DNA from 4 places in the Acetobacterium sp. KB-1 genome. Region 4 is predicted to be linked to each of the others. Evidence: riboswitches for the same ligand, from Rfam matches in the RefSeq annotation. Region 4 holds a riboswitch; each other region holds the start of a gene.

Region 1 (4,504 bases), 1.8 Mb from region 4:
GATCAGCCAATAAAGAAAATTGAAACCGGTGTTTTTCAGGCCGAAATGGAAGTCTTAATCGTCAATGACGGGCCGGTAACTTTGTTACTTGACAGTGAAAAGAAATTTTAGATAAATTAGGGAGAAACAGATGAAAGTAATAAAAAAATCCCTGGGACAGATGGGAACGAACTGCTATGTGGTCTGGGATGAAAAAACGTTGGAAGCAGCAGTCATTGATCCCGGGTTTGAGGATCAGCGGATATCTGATATCATTAATGAAAACAAACTGAAGGTGAATTATATTTTGCTGACTCACGGTCATTTTGACCATCTTGGTGGTGTCAATCAGATTAAAAAGTTAACCGGTGCCAAGGTTCTCATTCATGAAAATGATGCTGATTGTCTTATTGATCCGCGACGTAACCTTTCGGTTCTGGCAGGCATGTCGATGATATTGGAACCGGCTGATGGTTTTTTAAATGAAAATGAGACCATTACCTTAGGTAATATTGCTTTCCGGGTGATTCATACACCAGGCCACTCAAAGGGCGGTATCTGTCTTCTGGCAGAGGATCAGCTTTTTGCCGGAGATACCCTTTTTAATACCTCCATTGGTCGGACTGACTTTGCCGATGGTGATTTGAATGAATTGCTAAATGGAATTAAATCAAAATTGTTTGTTCTGGACGATGCAACCACTGTATTGCCGGGACATGGCGAGAATACGACCATTGGGTACGAAAAAACGAACAATCCTTTTTTAAAGGGGCGTTTTTAGAGAGCCGATGAGAGTACTTCGCTTTGATTTAGAACGACCGGAATTGGAGTATTATTTCCACGAATTATATCAGGCCTTTGACCCAGGCGTAAAAAACGTCGTATCGGGAGCTGCTGATGGTGTATTATCTCAAAGAAAGCGGGGGAATCAAGTCATTCTGACCCTGACATGGGACGATGGAAAAACATTAACTCGGGCCTTTCAAGTTAATAACAGTGATGATCCTCTTGAAAATAGTATTTACAAGGGGTTTCTTTATGATTTTTTATCTGAGTATTTTGACAGGCAGCTGCAGTGGGGAACATTAACAGGAATCAAACCCGTTAAAATGGTGCAAAAGTATGTAAAACAAGGGTGGAGTCCAACAGAAATCAACAATCGATTCAGAAAATACTATCGGGTCAGTCGTGACCGCACGGACTTATTGATGCGGATTGCAAAAAAACAAGCTGATTTTATTCCCGCTGTACAAGCGTGTGCAAATTCTCACCTGATTAGTCTATATGTGGGGATTCCGCTTTGTCCGTCCAAATGCGATTATTGCTCCTTTGTATCCACGATCGTCGACAAAAAGGGTGAAAATCTTGAACAGTACTTTGATCATTTGCTTGTTGAAATAAAAAAAACTGGCGAAATACTAAGCGCTTCAGATTTACGGATTGATACTTTATATATTGGTGGTGGAACGCCGACGGTGTTAAGCGCCATTCAGTTGGATGCGCTGATGTCATCGTTGGAAGAATCCCTTGATTTATCCCATCTCAGAGAATATACCTTAGAAGCAGGGCGACCAGAAACCATTAACCGAGATAAGCTAAAGGTTGCAAAAGATCATGGCGTGGAGCGGCTTTGTCTCAATCCCCAATCGATGAATCCGCAAACGTTGCAAAGTGTGGGAAGACCATGGGAAGCCGGACTGATCGAGAAACAGGTAGCACTCGTCAAATCCTTCGGCTTTAAAACCTTGAACATGGATCTGATTGTGGGATTGGGAAATGAAACACCGGATGATTTTTTACGATCACTGGACGCTGTTATTGCACTTGCACCAGAAAATATAACGATCCATAATCTATCGATTAAAAAGGGCTCCAGAATCAAAGATCAAAACGGGATTGTCGTTAAAGAGGGCTATGGTGAAGGCTTTTATCAGGCGGTGAAGAGCCGTTTAAGTGGTGAAGGTTTTGAACCCTATTATCTGTATCGTTTAAAATACACCAGAGATAACAGTGAGAATACGGGGTATGCAAAGCCGGGACATGAAGGGATTTATAATATTCTGATGATGGCTGAATGCCAGTCTACTATCGGTATCGGAGCCGGAGCAACGGGAAACCTCTATGATCCAGTTACCGATAATATCAGAAAGGTCTTTACGGTTAAGGACGTGAGGACTTATAATGAACGGTTTGAGGAGATTGTGGAGAAGAAGTGTGAAGCTTATAAACAAACACTTTAAACGGGTTTGACAAATTAAGATGTTTACTAACGGTTAAAGAATAATAGGCTGTAATTTCCTAAATAGTAACGGAAAAAGATATTTTGTAATGTAGTTGTAATATTATTCAAAATTATATTGACAATTTGTAAATGCTCATGCTATTATTAATTGCTCCAAGAATTGCATAGTGTGATATTAAGTAAAGGCAAACTTAACGAAAGTTGAAGACGCAAAGCATAGAGTCTAAAGTCGCATGTAATTGTGCGACTATGATAGTCTAGCTACCATAATTATGGTAGCTTTTTTTTTGTTCGCAATTGTTATTTGCAGCAGTTTAAGTCTATTACAAATATATGAAAGAGGTATTTATGGGCATATTTGAGGAAATTTGTCAAAAGAAGGAGAAAATTCTTGTTGTTGGCCTTGGTTACGTAGGAATCCCCTTGGCGATTGGATTTTCGGAGAAGGTTGATGTTATCGGCTTTGATATTGATAAAACTAAAATTGACAAGTATAAAAACGGAATTGACCCGACAAATGAAGTCGGAAATGAGCGAATAAAAAAGACAGCATTAGATTTTACATGTGACGAAAAATGTATTGCAAATGCTAAATTCATTATTATTACAGTTCCAACACCAATTTTTCAAGATAAAAGGCCAGATCTAAATCCGGTGATTGAGGCAAGTAAAATGGTTGGTAGATATATGAAGAAAGATACCATAATTGTCTTTGAGTCTACAGTTTATCCGGGAGTTACCGAAGATATCTGTATACCAATATTACAACAGGAATCAGGCTTGATTCCGGGAATTGACTTTTCAGTCGGTTATTCGCCTGAACGAATCAACCCGGGAGATAAGCAACATCGACTAAAAAACATACCCAAAATTGTTGCTGGATTAGATATTGAAACGCGCCAAATAATTGCTAATGTATATCGATTGGTAGTGGAAGCAGATATTTTTGAGGCTGAATCTATCAAGGTAGCAGAAGCGGCTAAAATTGCTGAAAATGCACAAAGAGATATAAATATTGCATTTATGAATGAATTAGCAATGATCTTTGATCATATGAATATAAATACTGAGGACGTCATCAAAGCAATGAACACAAAATGGAATGCACTGAATTTTTACCCTGGCCTAGTTGGGGGGCATTGTATTGGCATAGATCCATATTATTTTATATATGAAGCAGAAAAACTTGGCTATAATTCACAAATTATATCTGCTGGAAGAAGAATCAATGATGATATGAGCAAGTTTGTTGTTGAAGCAGTATTTAGACAATTAATTAAAGCGGATATTAGTATCAAAGAGACAAATATCTATGTTTTAGGTATTACGTTTAAAGAGAATTGCAAAGATTTAAGAAACTCAAAAGTATGGGATATTATTGAATTATTAAAAGGGTATTATTTAAATCCAATGATATGCGATCCAACTGCAGATAAGGAAGAAGTATATAAAGAGTATCAATGTTGTTTGGTTGATGTTGATCAGATAAGTGATGCTGATTGTATTGTTTTCGCAGTTGCACATGATGATTTTAAGTGTCTTTCCCTGAATGAAGTTAAAAAGATGTATCGCAAAATTGAAACTGCTGGTAAAGTATTGATTGATATAAAAAGTATATTCAATAAAAAAGAGGCTGAAAACTTTGGCTTTCAGTATTGGAATCTGTAGATAAAGGGGATTGAGTTTGAAAAGCTTTCGAAATGTTGGAAATGGGATTAAAATCATAAGTGTAGCAGTTTTCCTGATCTTATTACTTACCTTAGTATTTTACTTTCTTTTTAAAGATTCAAGTACTCTGATAAGTGAAATGATCGTAAATAAAATTCAGTATGATGCTTCAAAAGAGATTGATGACGCTTTAACCAGATTAAGCAATGATCGTCAGAAAGCCGACATTATAGTAGGTACAGAAACAAATAATGGTGTCATAGCACTAACCTTTGACGGTCTTTCAGACCGGGAAACAATGGATAAAATTATTGTTTTACTGAATGAAAATAAAATGAATGGAACATTTTTTGTTTCGGGAATAGAAGCTGCAGAAGATGGTGAAGCTGTGAAGAATATTGTTACAAATAATCAAATGGTTGGTAACTACACACTTTCCGGATCAAAAGACATTATGAATCTTTCACAGCAGGAACAGATTGAAGATTTATGCAGGGCTAACCTAGTCTTGAAGAGCATATTGGGAATTACTCCAACTTTACTGAAATGCAATACAACACATTATGGTGATTCAATCCTTGAATCAGCATATGCAAGTAATTTGAATAAGGTTGT
Region 2 (4,504 bases), 1.9 Mb from region 4:
CGTAGTACATGAGCAGCCTCCTTTAGTGTAACTGTTACACTAAAATTATACTACTTTTTTCTACGTTTTGCAAGTGAATTTCCTTGATTTTACTGGGGTTTTGAGACTTTCTCACACAGTTTTTTATGACTTAGTGTAACCTAGATGCAAAGTTCACAATAAAGGGAAACCGGATGATCAACATTATGGTTCGTAGAAAATGGCACAACTTTATTTCCACCATAAACAGAACTTGACGAAGCATATATTAGATGCCTAACCGGGTAATTGCGACATGCTTCAAGTACATTCATAAATCCGATGAGATTTGAATCAAGATAGGCATAGGGATTGCTAATCGAAAAACGAACTCCCGCCTGGGCTGCCAAATTAATTACATACTCTGGACGATGTGTTTCAAAAATCTTATCAACTGAAGGCTTATCTTTTAAATCAGCCTTGTAAAATAAAAATTGTTTATGTGCTTCCAAAATTGCTAATCGATCTTTCTTTAACGATTGTTCATAATAATCGTTCAGATTATCAACGCCTACAATTTGATGATTCTGTCTAAGCATTAAATTCGCCAAATGAAAACCAATAAAGCCTGCTACCCCAGTAATTAGTATCTTCATTTTTACAACCGCCTTTATTATCGACTTGTTTTTTTTGATAGATAATTTATATTTTACCCTTTTTGCTCCCATCTTACCAGTTTTTTAATTAATATTCATTCCGATAAAATAGTTTTCCATTTTTATATTGTTTTATCATAACTTAAAAAAAGCCCTGTTTAAAACAAGACTTTTCAAAACTTTTATTTTTGAGATTGTGTGAAATGATTTTGATCGATCGTTCTCTAGTCAACTTTTGCTGTCAAAAGGTTAAAGTTGTTGGCAACTACCGAGAAATCAGAACTGGCATTCAACCGCTGAAATCCGCTATACGAATTATCAGATACTTGAATTGACGTTCCTTCCGGGTTGTAAATCAAATAAGAATACGCCGTACCACTGTTCGTAAAGGTATTATTTCGAAGGACTGCCTGCGATCCCACGCCTCTGAATCCGATGCCATATTTATCAATGCTTTTGTATTTAAAGTTTGAATTTTCAACAACGACGTTGGTCGTTTTTGATGCGCTGTTAGCACTTATTAAAGGAATTTTATCCACATTCGTTACGTCCATGCCAGAAATATTTGTATCCTTTACTTCTCCGATTAACCAGAATAGTGCTCCTGCCATACCGGTTGAGTCGACAGTAACATTTGAAATATTTGACTGCGAACTGTTACCAATGCTGAACGCTCCAATATCGGAGGTCGATGGTATGGCTCCGCTGATATTTACATCGTTTATGCTTAAGTTATTTGCATTTACAATTTTGAATCCCAGACTACTGCCTTCGATGCTTAATCCTCTGATGGTAACGTTATTCGCACCGGTATTGATGTGCATACCGACGACACTGTTTTTAATACGACAGTTCTCAAAAACGATATGATCAGGAGCGGTAGGGAATTTGTCATTGCCAGCCACCGCAATTCCTCCTCCAGAAGCATTGTTAAACTCGACATTTCCAAAGTAAAAATGACTGTTATCACCGCGGATGTATGCCGAATGTAACCATTTTGTTCCGCCCTCGCTCGAATTCAAAACACTGTCTGTCATCGTAAAGTTATTGGTTCCTGAAATTTGAATCGGCATGCCAGATTTATCAATTTTCAGATTGCTGATGGTAATTCCAGTATTTCGAGTACTTCCAGATTGCCCCATTTTTATGCCAACATACATACTGTCCATAGCGACATCTTTGATCGTCAGGTTACTGATCCCCTGAAAAAACATCCCCTGCACATTACTGATCATGCTGTTTGCATAATAATCGGTTCCAGCGATCGTGTTTTGAGATTTTAGTGTCAATCCTTCAATGGTTACGTTTGAAATATATGATGCGGGATTCGACCATAGAATATTTGCAACTGCTGACTGCTGGGGCGCCATGTATAAAGTCGCGCCATAGCCGCTAATTTTTGTATTATTCTTTAATTCCAGTTGACTCGTAACCATATAGGTTGCAGCAGGCATTGTTAAGGTTACATTTTTACTACTTGCCTCGTTAATGGCTTTTTGTATCGCTGATGTATCATCACTGACACCATCGCCTTTCGCACCAAAATCTCTGACGTTGACTTCCTGACTCACTGGTGGGGTTGGTTCTGTGACTCCTGGGTCTGTGACTCCTGGGTCTGTGACTCCTGGGTCTGTGACCACTGGGTCTGTAACCACTGGGTCTGTAACCACTGGGTCTGCGGGTTCGTTGGCTACTCCAGCTGACTGCTTTTCAATGATGATTTCAATTGCCTCTAAGCGCAGACTTTTTCCTTCCGAGCCTGAGAGTGCCCCGTCTGACACCCAACCTTGAACCCAACCTTCATTTTGAATATGGGTTCGGTATTTAACAGAATAATTTGCTGCATTCTCACCGGTTAATCTAATCTGGATTCCTTCCAGCCGAAATCCTTCGCCTTCAGATCCTGAAAATTCTCCGTTTGTAGCCCATTCCTGCTCCCATCCCTTATTTTGCACATGTGTCCGATATTCAATTTCTAACCCTGAGGGGACGCTTCCAGTCAGATTTATTTTTATTCCCTCGAGGCGATATCCCTTTCCTTCTGAACCGGAGAGTTCACCACTACTCATCCAGCCCTGTGACCAACCTTCATTTTGTATATGGGTCTGATAGGTGACTCCAGGTAATTCAGTCGCTTCGGTATCGATGGTTGCTGCTAAAACGTTCGAAGAAAAAACGCTACTTAACATCAATAGGATTACCACCACACTTACACAAATTTTCTTTGCGCGATGATCCAAACTATAACTCATTTTTTTGCTCCTTTCGGCAACCGGCTACCTTTCTCTTTGAGTTAAGGCCCTTAGTTTTGCGTCCCAACTTTTCAATTGGTTTGCCTTTATCGTGGACAAAATTGTTAATATTCGACCACTTTAATTTGTAAAATAAAGCCTTGTTCAAAAGAGCAAGGCTTTTAGTAATTGCTTTATTGAATTAATACGATAAACGATATGTCCATTTTTAAAATCGATTAGTCAACTTTTGCTGACAGAAGGTTGAAATTATTGGTAGCTACTGAAAAGTCCGAGCTGGAAGTCAAGCTTTGGAATCCGCTGTAAGAATTGTCAGATACCTGAATAGCTGTTCCTTCGGGATTGTAGATCAGATAAGAATATTCAGCACCGTTATTTACAAAGGTATTGTTTTGAAGCACTGCTTGTGAACCAACGCCTCTGAAACCAATTCCGTATTTATCGATATTGTTATATTCAAAACTGGAGTTTTCTACAACAACATTGGTCGTTTGAGACGCGCTGTTGGCACTAATCAAGGGAATCTTATCCACATTCGTTACATTCATTCCAGAAACGTTAGTATCTTTTACTTCACCAATTAGCCAGAATAAGGCTCCTGCCATACCATTGGCATCGACTGTAACATTTTCTATATTTGCTTGATAACTATTATTAATAATGAATGCACCAAGATCAGTAGTTGATGGCATCGCACCGCTAATGTTTACATCTTTGATATTCAGGTTGTTTGCATCCGTTATCTTAAACCCCAAACTGCTTCCTTCGATGGTTAAACCTGAGATACTCACATTGTTTGCACCAGTATTGACGTGCATACCGACAACACTGTTTTTAATACGACAATTCTCAAAGACAATATGATCGGGTGCAGTGGGGAATTTATCATTGCCAGCTACTGCAATACCGCCACCAGGGGCATTATTAAATTCAACATTGTTAAAAAGGAAATTACTGTTATCGCCTCGGATGTATGCTGCATGAAGCCACTTCGTTCCGCCAGAATTGGCATTCAGAATGCTATCTGTCATGATTAAATCGTTGGTACCAGAAACCTGAACAGGCATGCCAGTTCTATCGATATTGAGGTTGCTGACAGTAACTCCCTGATTCCGGTTGCTTCCAGATTGTCCCATTTTTAAGCCTACATACATACTATCCATCGAAACATCTTTGATCGTCAGGTTACTGATGCCCTGAAAAAACATCCCCTGAACGTTGCTGATCATGCTGTTTGCGTAATACTCGGCACCTGCAATCGTGTTTTGAGATTCTAGTTTCAATCCTTCGATCGTTACATTAGAAATATACGAATCTGGATTTGACCATAAAATATTGGCAACTGTTGACTGCTGGGGTGCCATGTACAAGGTTGCACCATAGCCGCTGATTTTTGTATTGTTCTTCATTTCCAATTGACTCGTAACCACATAGGTTGCCGCCGGAATTAACAAGGTGACATTTTTACTGCTTGCCTCGTTAATGGCTTTTTGAATGGCCAAGGTATCATCGCTGATACCATCCCCTTTCGCTCCAAAATCTTTGACGCTGACTTCCTGACTGACAGGTGTCGTTGGTTCTGTAACTTCTGGTTCTGTCACTATCGGTTCTGTGACTACCGGTTCTGTGACTACCGGT
Region 3 (4,504 bases), 1.8 Mb from region 4:
CGTCGCCATGTTCTTCATTTTCTATCCTTTTAAAAGGTCGGTATTTATTGAAAACTTCGATTAATTTTTTCATTTACTCTACCTTCATGGTACAGGATGAAGAAAGATTCATGGTTTCACCCTGGACGAAAACACCGACAATTGGTGTTAGAATAGCAATATCATCGCTAATCTCAATTACCACATCTCCAAGACGAGGGTTTGAGACATTCGTAAAAGTAATGTCGATATCAACTGTACTGGCAATGTTCTCCGGAGCAATCGTCCGGATATGCTCTTCAATTGCTGTTTTACTGGTTGAATTAACGATCGCATAGCGTGCACCCTCTCGGGAGGCATAATCAATACTATTCTGGTTCATAAACAACCAACCAAAATCGATGATTCCACACAAAATCATAATCAAAATTGGCAAGGTTAATGCAAGCTCAACAATGGCCTGTCCGTCTTCTTTTTTTATTTTTTTGATTATGTTTGCAAACATTTTCCCTCCCCGATCATTTATAAAAATGATCTTATTATTAAGTCCTTTTGAACCCAACCTATGTCAATTGTTGAATTCATTAAAAAAGGCATATTGATTACGTCTGACAGAAATCTCTACTCTGACGTTGCCAATATGCCACTAGTTTCTTCACCGCAAACGCAATAACTACCAATAGATTTTATAATGCTAATTGGGTTCCAATATCCGTAAAGAATTGGCCAATTTGTGGTCCTAATAACCAGATAGCAGCAATGGCTGCCAAGGCGATCCCGGCAATGATTAATCCATATTCAACCAAACCCTGTCCATCTTCTTCCCTCATCATGTTTGTAAACAAATTTTTCATTTTAGTTCTCCTTTTAATTTTTTTGTGTTCGTTTTGTCAGTTGTGTGCACTATTGCTTTTTCTAAAGTGCCAACTGAGTTCCAATATCCGTAAAGAATTGACCAATCTGTGGTCCTAACAACCAAATTGCGGCAATTGCGGCTAATGCGATCCCGGCAATGATTAATCCATATTCAACCAAACCCTGTCCATCTTCTTCTTTCATCATTCGTACAAATACGCTTTTCATTTTATTTTCTCCTTTTAATATATTATTTATTAGTCTAACTAATAAGTTCTGTCATGCTGCTAATTGAGTGCCGATGTCAGTAAACATTTGGCCGATTTGTGGTCCTAATAACCAGATGGCAGCAATAGCAGCTAGTGCGATCCCCGTTATGATTAGTCCATATTCAACCAGCCCCTGTCCGTCCTCTGTTCTAATTATCCTTGACAATGCATTTTTCATTTCTTTTTTCTCCCTTAATAATTGTTGATTAAATTTCGTAATCGTTAACATTTATTTTCAATCCTTAAAATAACATTCCAAATTCAAATAGATGATCGTTTGCATTTATAAGATTTATAACTAAAACTGAGACAAAACCGGATGCCATAAACGGTCCCAAGGCAACCTTTGATTTTAAATTACCTTTTCTTCTGATAATCAGATAAATTGTGTAGATCATCAAAAAGAATGTCATAATCATAATTGCCGATATAATGCCATATACCCCTAAACAAAAACCAACTGCCGCTGCATATTTTACGTCTCCCCAACCAGCACCCTTTCCGATCATTGCTGGTAAGAAGAAAATAATAAAACCAATCACTAAACCAAAAATATTCATCCCGATACTTGTAATGGGTTACCTTGTTATGACAAAGGCTCCACCGACGAAGATGGTCATTAATACCAGTTCGTTGGGGATTTTTTTTATGCTGATGTCTACTACCGAAAGAATGATACAGATTGAAAAGAGCATCATATATTCCAGTGTTTTTGCTTCAAGTCCATTCAGTTTTACAAAGACTAACCAAACAAATGCATTCATTATCGCCCAAAAGATTGTTTTTGAAACACTGCCTGAAAATTGAGGGTGCTTCAGAATATTAACTCTTTGCTTGATCAAGTATACAGAAGATTTTTCCATCAAAGCGCCAACGACAGCTCCGGTTAATAAAACCAGTACAGTTATTGCAAATTGGTTCATCAGCTCACCTCCAGTAATTTTTGGTAATAAAAAAGCAACGATTTACGCGTTGCACTAAAGGCGAATTAAATACACCTAAAATCTGCAACTGGCTGTCATATAAAAAATTATTTAGACCCTATAGCTTTGCGTCCTCACCTTTCGGTAAGTTTGCCGAATATTAAATTGTCCAACAGGAGAAAACTAGAATAAAAAAACAACGCTCTGACACGTTGCACTAAATACACCATATAATGATGTTATCTTGCAACTGGCTGTCATATAAAAAATTACTTAGACCCTAAAGCTTTGCGTCCTTACCTTTCGATAAGTTTGCTAAATATTCTATTGAGATCATGATAGTTCATTGTATTTGATATGTCAAGAGAATTATTTGCTATATTTTAAATACCGAGCATATTAAAGAGTAATATTTTGCACATTATTTTTTATTTGTCATACTAAACATAAAGATACGAATTCATTATGTTCGTCGATGTTTCTCAACATTCATTCGATTATCCTTAAATTATGTTGCATCTAATTGTTATATAGTTATCAATATTATCTTTTATTATGATAATCTAATATTATTGCCATTCTTTAGAAATGTTAATTTTTAATGCTGCAAATACTTAAGCCATCGAAAAAAAAAACACGCTAACCTCAGAGATGATTTTATAGTTATAATTTTTACATAAATACATTTGTTCGCCTTGTTGTATTCCCTCTAAAAAATACTTAATAAATAATTAAGTATTTGACACAGAAAGCAGACTGTGTTACATTTTGATTATGTTAGCAACATCTAACATATATTTAAACTGGAGGTTATCTTATGAGCATTGTTATCATTGGCGGAAATGATCGTATGATTTATCAATATAAAGACCTATGTAAAGAGTATAACTGCCGTGCCAAGGTATTCACTCAAATGCAGGGTGCCCTGAAAAAGAAAATCGGAGTTCCTGATCTAATCGTATTATTTACTGGAACCGTCTCTCATAAAATGGTTAACTGTGCGACCTTTGAAGCGAAAAGACTTAACTTGCCGCTCGCTCGATCGCATACAAGTAGCTTATCTGCATTACGTAGCATTTTAGATGAGCACTGTTCTGTGTGCGAAAAACGGGACAAGTGCCATTTAAAAACGATATCCCGCGGAGTGTAACAATGAGTACTTTTGAGGAAGAAATTATCCGACACTGCTCTCCAACTCTAGCTGGAATCAAAACTGGGAATTTATTTAGCTATTCTTTCGATGATCACGATCAGTTGATTAATCAAATCACCAATTGGAACAATACTTTGAATGCTCGTGGAGTTTATTTTGAACGATTAAAAACCAATCGAAATCGTGTTCTTCTGTACGTCTACCGTAAAAATAGACTTAACCGTGACCTCTCATGTCCCAAAGTCGAACGTTTTTTAAACAAAATTGGCTATCCAACAGGGGATCTTGAATCGTGTTTGGCATTTTTATCAGAACGCATTCACGACTCAGCAGATTTCCCCCATGAAATTGGCTTGTTCTTGAGCTATCCTTTTGAAGATGTAGAAGGCTTTATCCAAAACGAAGGAAAAAACTGTAAACATTGCGGTTACTGGAAAGTCTATTGTAATGCGAACGAAAAAATTAAACTTTTCAGCAAATATAAAAAATGCGCGACAAAATATTATCAATGCCTTCTCAAGGGATCTTCGATCATACGTTTAACAGTAGCCGCGTAAGAATTTCTTAGACATTTTGACTTATTTTAGGCAATAGGTTTAAGTGATTTTTCTTCTTTATTGATTACGACAGCTTCTTTGGGACTTAAGCATTTCTGAATACAATATTTCTTAATTAATTCATAATCAAAAATATAGTAATAGAGCGTATCTTCAATCAGCTCCCACAATGATTATTTAATTCCGAATAATCTCAATTTTATAACCATCCGGATCAGTTATAAAATAATAACGGGGTTTCCCATCGCCACTCAGTCCTTTTAGCGGTGTTGGCTTATAGCCCTTTGCTTCGTGAGTTGCAAAAGACGCCTCAAGATCATCAACGAGCACCGCTAAATGACCATAGGCCGTCCCCAAATCATAAGGGAGTGCTTGCCCATAGTTAAAGGTCAGTTCCAACTGATGGCTGTTAGAACGGCCATCCCCTAAAAACACCAAGGTGAATTCATAAGTTGGTTCGTCCCGTCGCTTCACTTCCTCAAATCCTAGTGCTTCTTTGTAAAACGCTAAAGATCGTTCCAAATCCAATACCCGAATCATCGTATGTGCCATTTTGTAATTTCCCATAATAGTCTCCTTATAACTTAATTTATTCCTATATCACTTTCTGTATCACTTTTTTTAATATTTCAGCTAAGCTCTCTACAACCTCTGGATCGTAGTGAGATATCTGTCCATATCGTCATCCTTCTTCCGTTGCATTTAGACACTTTTCAGGCTCCAGAATCCCTTGTCATAACATTTCTACGCTAAACATTTAGTGGTGCT
Region 4 (4,504 bases):
AATCCAAGGTTGGTATCGGCAGCGTTTAGATGCTACTTGTGAAAAAAAGGTTAAAGAAAATTGCTTTGCGGACGATATTGATGTTACAAAGCTCGAAATTAGCCAAGGGAAAATATCAATATTTGTAAATTCTTAACTTGACTTTTTTGAGATGCTCACCTATGATTAAAAAGAACTGTGAATAATAAGGGCAAATCAGAGGAAACTCTGGGACGCAAAGCTATAGGGTCTAAATCAGTGGATTGATAAAAATTCGACATGATACGACAGCCAGTTGCTGCATTTAATGCGGCTTTTTTTGTATAAAAAAACGTTTCACCGTCATCTTACCGGGTTATGAGAATTATTATTACTTAAGAGGGATAAGAGGGATTTATGGAGTGGATTAAAAAACAGCGTGATCAAAAAAAAGGGTTTACCCTGGTCGAAATTATTGTCGTCTTAGTGGTTCTGGCGATACTGGCCGCCTTTACCATACCGACGATGCTGGGATTTGTCGCAGATGCCAGAGGAAAAGCCTATATTGCTGAAGCCCGGGAGGTTTATGTCGCGGCACAAGCGGTAGCAACCGAATTTAGTGGAATCACTGATTTGACGGATTCGGAAAGTAATCAATGGTTTGGATTATCAAATTGTTTAGGTTCGACAAAGATATCGTATCGGAGTAAATATAAACCGGATCATTTTGACTATGACTCTCCCAGAGTTCAGGCGAGTTTGAAAATGTTTAGTTACCTTAGATCTGATCTTGAAATTTCAGATCTTGATTTGATGACTAAGCCTCAAGCCACACCGGAGAATCAGGAGGCAGCTTGGACAGTAACGGTTGGTGTTGACCCGGCAGATGGAAAAACCGGAAAAGTAAATAAAGTGGTATACCTAAAAAATGGCTATCGGGTAACCATTGAAAATAATAATACAAGCGTTGCAAAATGGTGATCATGAATTGGTGCATCGCTTTACATTCCGTGGTGTTTGCTTGAAAGCGTTGAGGAGAGTAATGAAAAATGGTAAAAAGAGCATAAAACTAAAAAAAGGATTTACCCTGGTCGAAATTATTGTGGTACTGGTGGTACTGGCTATCTTAGCAGCCTTTACCATTCCAACAATGCTGGGGTTTGTCGCGGATGCCAAGGGGAAAGCCTATATCGCTGAAGCCAGGGAAGTGTATGTGGCAGCACAGACAACGGCGACGGAAATCGTTGGGACCGGTGTAGGGTTGGATAAAACTAACAGTGGTAATAATCCGTATGATGATCTAAATTCATATTGGGTATCGCGATGTGAGACGACGGGTTCAAAAAGTTATCATAATGCGGCCAGCATGCAAATGAAAAAATACCTTGGTAATGATTTGAAAATTACTAATTTGGATTATCGTGGCAATTATGCACAGGACGATTCCTATTGGTATGTGATTATGGATTATGCGGTGGGGAATCCAGGTAAGGTAAAAGAGGTCTATTATGCCAAGAATGGATATGTTGTTTGGTTTAATGAGGAAAATGTGACGGTGAAAAAGCTGGAAGCTTCGGCTTCCCGACCGGCGGTACCTTGGAATAAATAATGAATAAATAAGCTTAAGTTGGCTAAGTAATAAAAAATTAACTGAGTATCTGTGGCAGGTGTTTGGGTTTTAAAAAAGATGTGACGGTATAGAATTTTTGTGGATAAATCTTGAACGGATTAAATAGCGGAAAGTTGTCACAAACTTGTAAAGTTTTAACTTGACTTTTAATAGGTGTTAACATAAGATTTAAGTGTAGACAGCATAAAATAAAGGCAAAACAGATGAAAATCTGAGACGCAAAGCTAAAGGGTCTAAGTCAATTGGAATAAGTATTGAAAATCCAATTTGATACGACAGCCAGTTGCCACACGACGAAAGTGTGGCTTTTTTTGACAAAAAAGCTAATCGTAATGATTAAGACAAAATAATGGACACCATGAGAAAGTGGGTCTGTTTTAGCAATAAATCCAGTTTATAAATCATCTCTAGGCGCAGATGATCATATAGAGCAAAGAAAGTAATAAAATAAAAAAATAAGGAGTGACGCAAAATGGAATTAATTAACAGAATTAAAAAAAACAGAAAAGGATTTACCCTGGTCGAAATTATTGTAGTATTGGTGATCCTGGCGATCTTGGCGGCGTTTACGATTCCGACGATGTTGGGATTTGTGAATGATGCACGGGGAAAAGCGATGATAGCAGAGGCAAGAACGGTCTATGTCGCCGCACAATCGACAGCGACTGAGTTTGGTGCCACGACAAGTCTTACTGATGGAGCACTTTCAACAGCATTAAGTTCAGCGGCTGTAGCAACAGAAAAAGCACTGGCTACGCCAGGAACAACAGCAGCTAATAAGGCAAGTGCACAGATGGCTAAGTATATTGGTACGGATATTTCGATAGGAACTACAGCAGGTCTGGCTACTTGGACGGTGGATGTAGGTGCTGGTAGTGCAGCAACGACAGAAACAGCACAGGTTACAGAAGTTGAATTCACAAAAGATGGTTATACCATTACAATCTCAGATGACAGTGCCACAGTGGTTAAAAACTAACATTTTATAAATTAAAACATTTGTAGCCCTATGCGCCATAGGGTACTCTCTCCCTATCCAAGGCGCAAACCCGTCATTGGGTTTGCCCGGGGATCGGGAGTTTTTTATTTAAACCAAGTTTAGCATTACCGAGATCGTGTTCAGGCGGTTATACATTATTGCACTGTAGAAATTGTAGTGCTGAAGCCACTGTTTTTTCGATAAGTAAAGAAGAATTTAACAATTAAACCCCAACAATTTAAGTCAATCCTGTAAAGTTTATGGTAGAATAATTTCGCTTGTCATTCTTAGAATAGAAATCATTTTGGGAGGTAACCCTTGCATCCAATCAAAGACTATGAATTAGCTTCCTCAAATAACGAACCGATTGGGTTTAGCCGAGGTTTTGTTCTGACGGTGGTGTTAATTCTCGTCGTGGTCATACTGATAATTTCAGGTCTGGTCACAGCCTTACGTCATACCACCAACGCCGCCAATGCCAAACTGGTCTATCTGGCAGCCCGGGCCAAAGCCATTGAATTTAAGGCTTTGGGTGATTACCACGTACCGGTTCAAACGGATCTCGTTGATCTGATTGGTCAGGAGATCAATCGTGAGGCCGAAATCCGGGTGGTTGATGATAATCGGGATGCTACCATTGATTATATTGTCTATAGCCGTGATGGTTGGGAAACCCGGTATTCGCCAGGTGAAACCATCAGTAGTAGAATAAAGACAAACGCTATCTTAAGTGATCGCTTTTCAGGAAAGGACTTAGACGCATATGCTTGTGCTGATTAACAGTATCCTCTATTTATATATCTTTGTTATCGGAATTGTTATCGGTAGCTTTCTTAACGTGGTTATCTACCGGGTACCCAAGGCGCTATCCTTTGCCAAGGGACGCTCGTTCTGCCCCCGTTGCAATGCTCAGATCAAGGGCTATCACAATATTCCGCTGTTTAGCTATTTCTGGCTACGGGGGAAATGCGTCGATTGCGGTGAGCCCATCGCCGTTCGCTATCCGTTAGTTGAACTCTTTACCGGGCTGATGGCAATCCTGATTTTTGCAGTTTATGGTCTATCCTTTCAGTGGCTGGTAGTATTCTCGGCAGGGGCCATTTTAATCTGTATTACCATGATTGACTTTGATACTATTGGATTGTCAACACTTTTTCAGACAACTTTTTTAAGGTCTGCTGTTTTGAATTCAATCGGCGTCATATAATCAAGAGACGAATGAATTCGGATGTGATTATACCAATGAATATAATCAAACAATTCCAGTTTTAGCTGTTCCAGGGAGTCAAACGTATTCGGATACACAAATTCAGTTTTAAAAACTTTAAAGGTAGCTTCAGCAACGGCATTGTCATACGGACAACCTTTTTGACTCAATGAACGTCTGATATTAAACGTATCGATGATCCCATCAATAATATTGTTTTTAAATTCATTTCCACGATCCGTATGGAAGATTGATATCTTATCCAGTCTGTATTTGACCGTTGCAAAAGCCTGATAAACAAGCATGGCATCTTTTTGCGCGCCTGCGCTGTAACCAATAATTTCGCGATTGTATAAATCCAGAAGAATACATACATAATTCCATTTTCCGGCAACACGAACATAGGTAAGATCACTGACAACTACTTCCAGCTGCTCTCTGTCATCAAACTGGCGATTAACTTCGTTTTGGATTTTATCATTGTTTACCGGTGTTTTATGAACTTTGAATTGAGCGATTGTATAGGTCGATACCAGGCCCAGTTCTTTCATTATTCGGCCAATCCGTCGGCGTGATACAATCTGTTTTTTCTTTTCCAGTTCTTTTTTGATTTTACGCGTGCCATAATTACGCCTGCTAGCCTTGAAAATGTCGGTAATATCCTGTTTCAGTTTTTTTTCATCTTCTGATTTTCGGGTTTTAGACTCATAATAATAGGTGCTTCGTGTTA

What was found. A riboswitch is a leader RNA that binds a small molecule or an ion and turns the genes downstream of it on or off. The one in region 4 is predicted to bind cyclic di-GMP.
Region 1: another riboswitch for cyclic di-GMP. It lies ahead of DOZ58_RS01070 (nucleotide sugar dehydrogenase); the one in region 4 lies ahead of DOZ58_RS11250 (type II secretion system protein).
Region 2: another riboswitch for cyclic di-GMP. It lies ahead of DOZ58_RS01555 (glycosyl hydrolase family 28-related protein); the one in region 4 lies ahead of DOZ58_RS11250 (type II secretion system protein).
Region 3: another riboswitch for cyclic di-GMP. It lies ahead of DOZ58_RS03090 (hypothetical protein); the one in region 4 lies ahead of DOZ58_RS11250 (type II secretion system protein).

What each region holds. Positions count from the first base shown of each region.
Region 1 covers NZ_CP030040.1:222,673-227,176, forward strand. The annotation lists gene dtd (D-aminoacyl-tRNA deacylase) at 1-111, shown strand, start outside; gene DOZ58_RS01060 (MBL fold metallo-hydrolase) at 131-760, shown strand; gene hemZ (coproporphyrinogen dehydrogenase HemZ) at 768-2,219, shown strand; cyclic di-GMP riboswitch class I at 2,396-2,490, shown strand; gene DOZ58_RS01070 (nucleotide sugar dehydrogenase) at 2,570-3,889, shown strand; gene DOZ58_RS01075 (polysaccharide deacetylase family protein) at 3,906-4,504, shown strand, end outside.
Region 2 covers NZ_CP030040.1:327,992-332,495, reverse strand. The annotation lists gene DOZ58_RS01565 (transposase) at 1-10, opposite strand, end outside; gene DOZ58_RS01560 (GDP-mannose 4,6-dehydratase) at 141-614, opposite strand; gene DOZ58_RS01555 (glycosyl hydrolase family 28-related protein) at 839-2,866, opposite strand; cyclic di-GMP riboswitch class I at 2,879-2,961, opposite strand; gene DOZ58_RS01550 (glycosyl hydrolase family 28-related protein) at 3,085-4,504, opposite strand, start outside.
Region 3 covers NZ_CP030040.1:650,576-655,079, forward strand. The annotation lists gene DOZ58_RS03060 (Tad domain-containing protein) at 1-73, opposite strand, end outside; gene DOZ58_RS03065 (TadE/TadG family type IV pilus assembly protein) at 74-484, opposite strand; gene DOZ58_RS03070 (Flp family type IVb pilin) at 666-833, opposite strand; gene DOZ58_RS03075 (Flp family type IVb pilin) at 895-1,062, opposite strand; gene DOZ58_RS03080 (Flp family type IVb pilin) at 1,114-1,332, opposite strand; gene DOZ58_RS03085 (hypothetical protein) at 1,346-1,663, opposite strand; gene DOZ58_RS03090 (hypothetical protein) at 1,682-2,026, opposite strand; cyclic di-GMP riboswitch class I at 2,107-2,191, opposite strand; cyclic di-GMP riboswitch class I at 2,269-2,353, opposite strand; gene DOZ58_RS03095 (DUF2325 domain-containing protein) at 2,844-3,176, shown strand; gene DOZ58_RS03100 (DUF3793 family protein) at 3,179-3,736, shown strand; gene DOZ58_RS03105 (VOC family protein) at 3,914-4,303, opposite strand; gene DOZ58_RS03110 (NifB/NifX family molybdenum-iron cluster-binding protein) at 4,494-4,504, opposite strand, start outside.
Region 4 covers NZ_CP030040.1:2,419,913-2,424,416, reverse strand. The annotation lists cyclic di-GMP riboswitch class I at 180-282, shown strand; gene DOZ58_RS11260 (prepilin-type N-terminal cleavage/methylation domain-containing protein) at 376-939, shown strand; gene DOZ58_RS11255 (prepilin-type N-terminal cleavage/methylation domain-containing protein) at 1,001-1,567, shown strand; cyclic di-GMP riboswitch class I at 1,772-1,879, shown strand; gene DOZ58_RS11250 (type II secretion system protein) at 2,061-2,567, shown strand; gene DOZ58_RS11245 (hypothetical protein) at 2,886-3,347, shown strand; gene DOZ58_RS11240 (A24 family peptidase) at 3,337-3,774, shown strand; one part of gene DOZ58_RS11235 (IS3 family transposase) at 3,723-4,504, opposite strand, start outside.